2 regions of the Gordonia sp. ABKF26 genome follow, and region 2 is predicted to be linked to the other one. Evidence: riboswitches for the same ligand, from Rfam matches in the RefSeq annotation. Region 2 holds a riboswitch; the other holds the start of a gene.

The links. A riboswitch is a leader RNA that binds a small molecule or an ion and turns the genes downstream of it on or off. The one in region 2 is predicted to bind cyclic di-AMP.
Region 1: it holds a riboswitch for cyclic di-AMP, as region 2 does, so the genes downstream of both, AB4Z55_RS21510 (transglycosylase family protein) here and AB4Z55_RS12215 (C40 family peptidase) in region 2, are expected to answer to the same signal.

What each region holds. Positions count from the first base shown of each region.
Region 1 covers NZ_JBGCVZ010000003.1:4,643,949-4,647,743, reverse strand. Annotated here, with positions in the region: gene AB4Z55_RS21520 (molybdenum cofactor biosynthesis protein B) at 1-271, shown strand, start outside; gene AB4Z55_RS21515 (molybdenum cofactor biosynthesis protein MoaE) at 268-714, shown strand; gene AB4Z55_RS21510 (transglycosylase family protein) at 827-1,447, opposite strand; cyclic di-AMP (ydaO/yuaA leader) riboswitch at 1,454-1,669, opposite strand; gene AB4Z55_RS21505 (MoaD/ThiS family protein) at 1,895-2,143, opposite strand; gene moaA (GTP 3',8-cyclase MoaA) at 2,155-3,243, opposite strand; gene AB4Z55_RS21495 (flavin reductase family protein) at 3,271-3,795, opposite strand, start outside.
Region 2 covers NZ_JBGCVZ010000003.1:2,606,887-2,610,681, forward strand. Annotated here, with positions in the region: gene AB4Z55_RS12210 (DEDD exonuclease domain-containing protein) at 1-883, opposite strand, end outside; cyclic di-AMP (ydaO/yuaA leader) riboswitch at 1,496-1,727, shown strand; gene AB4Z55_RS12215 (C40 family peptidase) at 1,744-2,427, shown strand; gene AB4Z55_RS12220 (NlpC/P60 family protein) at 2,660-3,697, shown strand; gene AB4Z55_RS12225 (hypothetical protein) at 3,704-3,795, shown strand, end outside.

The DNA.
Region 1 (3,795 bases), 2.0 Mb from region 2:
CGGAACGGGCTTGACCCCCACCGACCGGACACCCGAACAGACCCGTCCGCTGCTCGACGTCGAGATCCCGGGTCTGGCCGACGCGATCCGCTCGGCGGGCCTGCCGAAGGTGCCGACCGCCGTCCTCTCACGCGGGCTGGCCGGTGTGGCGGGGACGACGCTCGTCGTGAACCTGCCCGGCTCGACGGGCGGGGTCCGTGACGGACTGGGCGTGCTCGCCGGCGTCGTCCACCACGCACTCGATCAGATCCGCGGAGGCGACCACCGATGACCGGAGATCCCGCCACCCGGGTGGTGCACACCGGGGTCGTGGACGAGGCGATCACGCTGGCCGAGCACGAGGCGATGGTTGCCGACGCCGCCGACGGCAAGGCCGGGGCGGTGGTCGGATTCGTCGGCGCCGTCCGCGACCACGACGGCGGACGAACCGTGACCGCCCTGCACTATTCGGGACATCCCACGGCCGCGACGGTCCTGGCCGAGGTCGTCGAACAGGTCTCCGCGGTCGACGGCGTGCGCGCGGTCGCCGTGTCCCATCGGATCGGCGACCTCGCGATCGGCGACATCGCGTTCGTGGTGGCGGTGGCTGCCGACCATCGCCGAGCCGCGTTCGAGACCTGCTCGCGCCTCGTCGACGAGGTCAAGGCCCGGCTACCGGTCTGGAAACATCAGTTCTTCGACGACGGCACCGACGAATGGGTCAATTCGGCCTGAGGCCGCCCCCGCTGGTTGAGCTTGTCGAAACCCCATTGGAAAAGGGCCCCGCACGGATGGTTCATCGTGCGGGGCCCTTCGTCTGGGTCCCAGATCGGGCGTGGAGCAGGGATCAGGGGTTGGGCAGCAGGTGCTTGTTGTCGTTGAACAGCTTGATCTGGTCCTGGTTCAGCGAGACTCCGCTGTCCTTGGCCGCCTGCCAGAGGTTCTTGATCTCGGGGCTGACGCCGGCCTCGGTGAGGGCGTCGGTGACCTGCTTGGCGACGTCGTCGGTGGTCTTGGCCAGGTCGACGCTGCCGTTGCCGCCGGGGAGGACCGGAGCGATCTCACGCGGGGTGTCGGTCGGCGCGCTGCGCGGGGTCGAGCCCGAGAGGCCGGTGCCGCAGGTGGGCCATGCGCCCTTGCCCTGCGATCCGAGGACGCGCTCGGCGACGACGATCTGCTCTTCGCGCGAGGCCTGATCGGCGGTCGGGGCGAACTCGCCGCCACCGTGGCCGGACCAGGTGCTCGGGGAGAACTGTAGGCCGCCGTGGTAGCCGTTGCCGGTCGCGATGGCCCAGTTGCCACCGGACTCGCACTGCGCGACCTGGTTCCACTCGGCGTCGGTGGCCGCGTTGGCGGTACCGGTGCCCAGGAGGGCTGCTCCGCCGCCGAGGACTGCGCCGGTGAGGGCGACCTTGGTGATGGTCTTGGCGGCCGTGCTGGTCGTCTGCTTGCGATGACGTCCGGACATGTGTGTATTTCCTCTCTCCACGCGCCTACGAAGTCAGCTGTCGGGTTCGAGCGAGAGGTGCTCGGCCCCGGTTGTCGTGGCGGTTGCCGCGACTTCCGGGACTTAACCCCGAGGACACCTGGTGTGGTGCCCGGTCTCAGGGGATGAGGTTGGGTCCCCCGTCCTCGTTCCCAGATTGCTTGTCGTTCCCACCGGCGGAACGAGGCTCGGCGCGGCCGGTGGGACGTTATGTCTTGGTTGCTGTGTCGTGACCTCCGAGGAGGACGCTTCGTACAGTACGTCGTTCGTTGGACTGAATCACCTGCTTGAACGCAAGCGATTTTCGGCCCGGATCCGGGTCTTCCGACCCACTCCGGCCGTCATCCCAGTTCAACGGGTTAGTGGCCGTCCCGTGCCCATCCTGTTACCGGGCCGTGATGTGACTAAGGTCACAAGGGGGCTGTGGCGTCAGCCACCGGCAAACGGGGGGAGGACGTCGAGTGTGGTGCACGTGCCGAGCGCACGCGTCCGATCGGAGAACGCGACCTCGTCGCGTAGATACGAGCAGCGTTCGAGAACCGTGGCGAGGGAGGGGTTTCCGGCCGCGAGGGTCTCCTCCAGGGCGCGGAGGGTGGTCGACGGATCGACGTCGACAACCGTCTCCTCGGCGCCGGCCGCGGCGCGCGCGGCCGCGAAGAATCGCACTGTGAGCTGCATCGGATGCGAGCCTAGCCGCCGATCGCCGACATCGGCCGATCCGGTTGCCGGAAGCCGGCCACGTTCACCTCGTGGCCGGGGGCCTTCGCCCACATGCTCGCGCGCCAGAGCTGCGCCAGGGCCGCGTCGATCTCGTCGTCGGGGAGCGTGCGCAGTGCGGTCCGGATGTCGGTCTCCGTCGTCGCGAAGAGGCAGTTGCGCAGCGAGCCGTCGGCGGTGAGGCGGGTGCGGTCGCAGTCGCCGCAGAACGGCTGGGTGACCGAGGCGATGACTCCGACACGGGCGGGCCCCTGTGGCCCGTCGTGGCCGCCCACGAGCCAGGTGGCGGCCGGAGCGCTCCCGCGTGGCGCGGGGTCGGGAAGCAGGGTGAAACGCTCGCGCAGCGTCGTCAGGATCTCTCGGGCCGTGACCATCTGCGCCCGCTGCCACGCGTGGTCGGCGTCGAGCGGCATCTGCTCGATGATCCGCAGCTCATAACCGTGCTCGAGGCAGTAGGCGAGCAGGTCGGGCACTCCCGCGAGGTCCGCGCGGTCGGGCACCACGGCGTTGACCTTGACCGGATCGAGTCCCGCGCGCCGTGCCGCGGCCAGGCCGTCGAGCACGTCGGTCAGACGGTCCCGGCGTGTGATCTCCGCGAAGCGGGCCGGGTCGACGGTGTCCAGCGAGACGTTGATGCGGTCGAGCCCGGCGTCGACCAGGCCGTCGACCCGCCGGGGCAGTCCCAGGCCATTCGTGGTCATCGCGAGCTCGGGGGCCTGCGGCAGGCAGGCCACGGCCGCGATGATGTCCTCCAGGTCGCGGCGCAGCAGTGGTTCACCGCCGGTGAACCGGATGCGTTCGATGCCGAGGTCGCGGACCGCGACCGTCAGGACCCGGATCAGTTCGTCGGTGGACAGCACCTGGTCGGTGGGCATCCAGTCGAGTCCCTCGGCCGGCATGCAGTACGAGCAGCGCAGATTGCAGCGGTCGGTGACCGAGACCCGGAGATCCTTCGCCACCCGGCCGAATGTGTCGCGCAGCGGACCCTCGGACGGCACGTCGGATGCCGCTGCCTCCCGCGGAGAGCGGGGCAGTGGCAGGCCGAGGCCGACCGTGCTCATGTGGTTGCCGTCATGCTGCGGGGAGACTCACTTCCGGGTGGGGTCCTTACGTGCCTCGAGGGCGCGGAAGGTGCTGGCGTGGAAGACCAGGGGTTCGACATCGGGATCGGCGCGCAGGGACTCGATCTCCAGCAGTACGACGGTGTGGTCGCCGGCCTGGATCTCGTTGTGAATCGTGCACGACAGGTGTGCGGCGGCGTCGGGCACGAACACCGCACCCCGGTCGGTGCTCAGCGGCGTGATGCCGTCGAAGCGGTGCTCCGACGATCCCGCGAGCTGCTTGCACAGCTCGATCTGGTCGCCGGCGAACACGCTGACCCCGATGGCCGGTGCGGTGCGGATCCGCGGCCAGGTCGTCGAGGTGTTCTGCACGCAGACCGAGACGAGTGGCGGGTCGAGCGAGACGGTGGTGAACGAACTCGCCGCCATTCCGATCAGGGTGGTCGTATCCCCGTCGCGCTGTTCGCAACACACCGCCACGACGCCGGACGGGAAGCAGCTGTAGGCATCCCGCAGTGCCCGCTCGTCGGAGACGGGGGAGAGGTCGGGGGT
Region 2 (3,795 bases):
AGTCGACCCGTTGGGCGAGGAGCACCATCTCGGCGATGCGGCGACGCGGGTCGCTCCCGCTGAAATACGACCGGACCCGACGGCGGAGGTCCACCGCGGTACCCACATAGAGGACCTCGTCCGACGGTCCGCGGAAGAGGTAGACACCGGGACGGGAGGGAACGTGGTCGGCCAGCGTGCGCTTGGCCCGTAGCCGCGGGTCGGTCCGTGGAAGGTAGGACGTCAGGTCACCGACGGTCGCGATGCCCTGGTTGCCGACGCGTTCGAGGAGTCGGTGGAAGACCTCCACCGTGGCGCGCGCGTCGTCGAGTGCCCGGTGGGTGGGTCGCACCGCGACGTCGAACAGGTCGGCGAGGGCGCTGAGCTTGACGGTCGGTGCCTCGTCGCGGGTGAGGATGCGCCGGGCCATGGTCACCGTGCACAGGGTCAGGCCGAACGTCCACGGGAGCTGGAGCCGGATCGCGTTCTGGCGCAGGAAGCCCATGTCGAATCGAGCGTTGTGCGCCACCAGGATGGAGCCGCGGGCGAACTCGAAGAACGAGGGCAGGACCGACTCGATCCGCGGTGCGTCGGTCAGCATGGCCGTGGTGATGCCGGTCAGGGTGACGATCTGCGGAGGGATGGGCCGGCCGGGATCGACGAGGGTGGCGAACTCGCCGATGATCTCGCCGCCGCGGATCTTGACCGCGCCGATCTCGGTGATCCGGTCGCGTGCCGGATCGGAGCCGGTGGTCTCCAGGTCGACCACGACGAGAGTCGTGTCGAAGAGGGAGCGGTCGCTGAACTCGTTCGACGAGTCACCCGTGGCCACCTGATCGGCGGCCTCCAGGTCGGCGAAGGTGAGCTGCCCGGCGGGGGAGCCGGCCACGCTGGTCTGCGTCACCCGGCGAACACTAGTTCGATCCACCGACAGCGCGACGGCGGCGCACCGAGCGTCGCTCATGTGACTGCTGTGACTGCTGTGTCGATCGCTGTTCGACGGACTTGTCGGTGGTCGCTCCTACTCTCCACCTGGACGTGAGAAATGCGGTGTTCTCACGGTGACCACGACCCCTACGAGGGCCCACACGGCCCCGCCTCACCAGATGAGATGGAGATCACACTATGTACGTCGACTGCGCGCGCTGCCCCGCCCGTCCCGTCGCCTGTGACGGGTGCATGATGACGGTGCTGTTTGGCGGTCCGAGCTGGGACGATATGGCGGACCAAGGTGGAGTTTCGGTAACGGCGGCAACGGTCGAGGCGGACGCCGAGATCGACCTCGCCATCGACGTTCTGCAGGCTGCTGCAATGGTGACGAGTAGTGCTGCACGATCTGCAAGATCCGCCAAAGAAGCAGTTCAGGGGCCAGATCGGCAGGCCTCTGTGACGGTCCTCAGGGCGGGCTGAGAATCGGCCCAGGTTTGGCTGTCCGTCGCCTAGTGGACAGGGCGCATCCGATTTCGTAACCTTTCTGAGACCTTGCGGAGCGTCCCGCTTCAACAGAAGTGGTCCGCAGTAGTCACCGCTCAATCGCCCTCGCGGCGAACCGGGGAACCACAACCTTCGGGCGGGCTCGTCGGAGCGCATCACCATCGATGCGCTTCTCGCGAAACCGTTCCGAATCGGGGTGAATCGCGTTGCCACGCATGAGTGTCCAGTGGATACCTCATGCGCGAAACACGCGTAGGGCCACTCTTCCGGCCCGAACCCGACAGCTAACTCGGTCGGCGGTACAGGAAGATCTGAAGGAGAACTCGCTTCGTGGCCAAACATCGTTTGGAACAGCCCAATCGTGGCAGCACGGTCGCCAGGAAGGCGGTGATCGCCGGATCGATCACGCTCGGTTCGCTCGCCGCCGCCGCAGGCCCTGCTCTCGCCGCCCCGGTCCACACCCCGCTGGGCACTTTCGAGATCCCGGCACTGCCCGGTGCGAAGGCCCCGGAGGCCAAGCCCGCACCTCAGGCCACACCCGTGAAGAAGTCGCCCGCGGCCACGGTCGAGATCCCCAACCTGGGACAGTTCACCGTGCCGGGTATCGCGCCGGACCAGATTCCGCAGCAGTTCCGCCCGCAGGGCGGCGCCCCGCTCGGCCAGCCGCAGCTGACCGCAGGTGAGAAGGCCGTCAAGGCCGCGGAGAGCAAGATCGGCTCCCCGTACTCCTACGGCTCCGCCGGCCCCAACGCCTTCGACTGCTCGGGTCTCGTCTACTGGTCCTACAAGCAGGCCGGCAAGAACATCCCGCGTGACAGCTACGGCCAGCTCGGTGGCGGACGCGCGGTGTCCTACTCCGACGCCAAGCCCGGCGACGTGATGATCTTCAACGGTGGCGGCCACGCCGGCATCTACGTCGGCAACGGCCAGTTCGTCCACTCGTCCAACTACGGCACGCCGGTCAAGCGCGACGCCGTCAAGGAGTGGACGCTGACGGGCATCCGTCGGTACTGACCACAACCGAACACGAACAGACTGAGCACGAGGGTCTCTGGACGGGCGGGTCGCGTGGATCGCGATCCGCCCGAACCAGTCCCGGGGGCCTGTCGGCGGCCTAGGGTGGTCGACGGGACGTGGGGCACGGGTGACGACGACCCGGGTTGCTCAGGGAGCGACGAGCACACACGAGGGAGTGAGTAGGACCGTGCTGATCGGGGAGGGACGGGCTCGCGCAACGCGGCCACGTATGCGTTCGGGTCCGCTGATGCTTGCGGTCTGCGTCCTGTCGGCGCTCGCCGTGCTCGTACCGACGGTCGGTGGCGGGGTCGGTGCCGCCCGCGCGGTGCCCGCGCGTTCGGCGGATCAACTGCTCGACCGTTACAAGCAGCTCGGCGTCGACGCGGAGAAGACCACCGAGGCGATGCACAACGCGAAGATCGAATACGACAAGCAGCGCGGCATCGTGACGGCGGCCAAGACAGCGGCGGCCGAGGCGCAGCAGAAGCTCGACACGAGCCGTGCCCAGCTCGCGGTGCATCAGAACCGGGTCGACGCGATCGTGCGCGCCAGCTACCAGGGTGCCCGCGTGAGCGGCCTCTACGCGGTGATGATCAGCGACTCCCCCCAGGCATTGCTCGACCAGATGTCGGGCCTGGACATGATCTCCCGTCAGGCGTCGGCGGATCTCACCGCCATCAAGAAGGTCCGTGCTCAGACGGCGGTCGCGAAGAAAGACGCCGAGCAGACGGCAGTGGCGGCCTCCGAGGCGGTCTCCCGCGCCGAGCGCGTGCGCGGTGATCTGCAGACGAAGCAGGCCGACCTGCAGCTCCAGGCGATCCAGATCCGGGCGATCTACAAGTCCATGACCGGCAAGCAGCTCGCCGCGCTCCGCGGACCCACCTTCGACTTCGATCCGCGCCTGGTGCCCAGGGGCACCGCTGCCGGACTCGTCGCGGTTCAGGCCGCCCTGACCCGGATCGGTGATCCGTACGTGTGGGGCGCCACCGGACCCAACTCGTTCGACTGCTCGGGTCTCATGGTCTGGGCGTTCAAGCAGGCGGGCAAGACCATCCCGCGCTCGAGCGAGGCGCAGATGGGTGGCGGGCAATCCGTCGGCCGCGACGATCTGAAGCCGGGTGACCTGATCATCTACTACCCCGACGCGCACCACGTCGGCATGTACGTCGGCGACGGCTATGTCATCCATGCGTCGACCTTCGGCGTCCCGGTGAAGGTGGTGCCGATCGACGAGGCCGGCCCGTACAACTCCGCCCGCCGGTTCTAGTCCCCGGTGACCCCACGGCGCAGACGTGCCGGCCCGGCCTTGGCCGCTGTCGCCCTGACCGTTGTCGTGGCCACCGGATGCGGCACGGTCGGAATTCC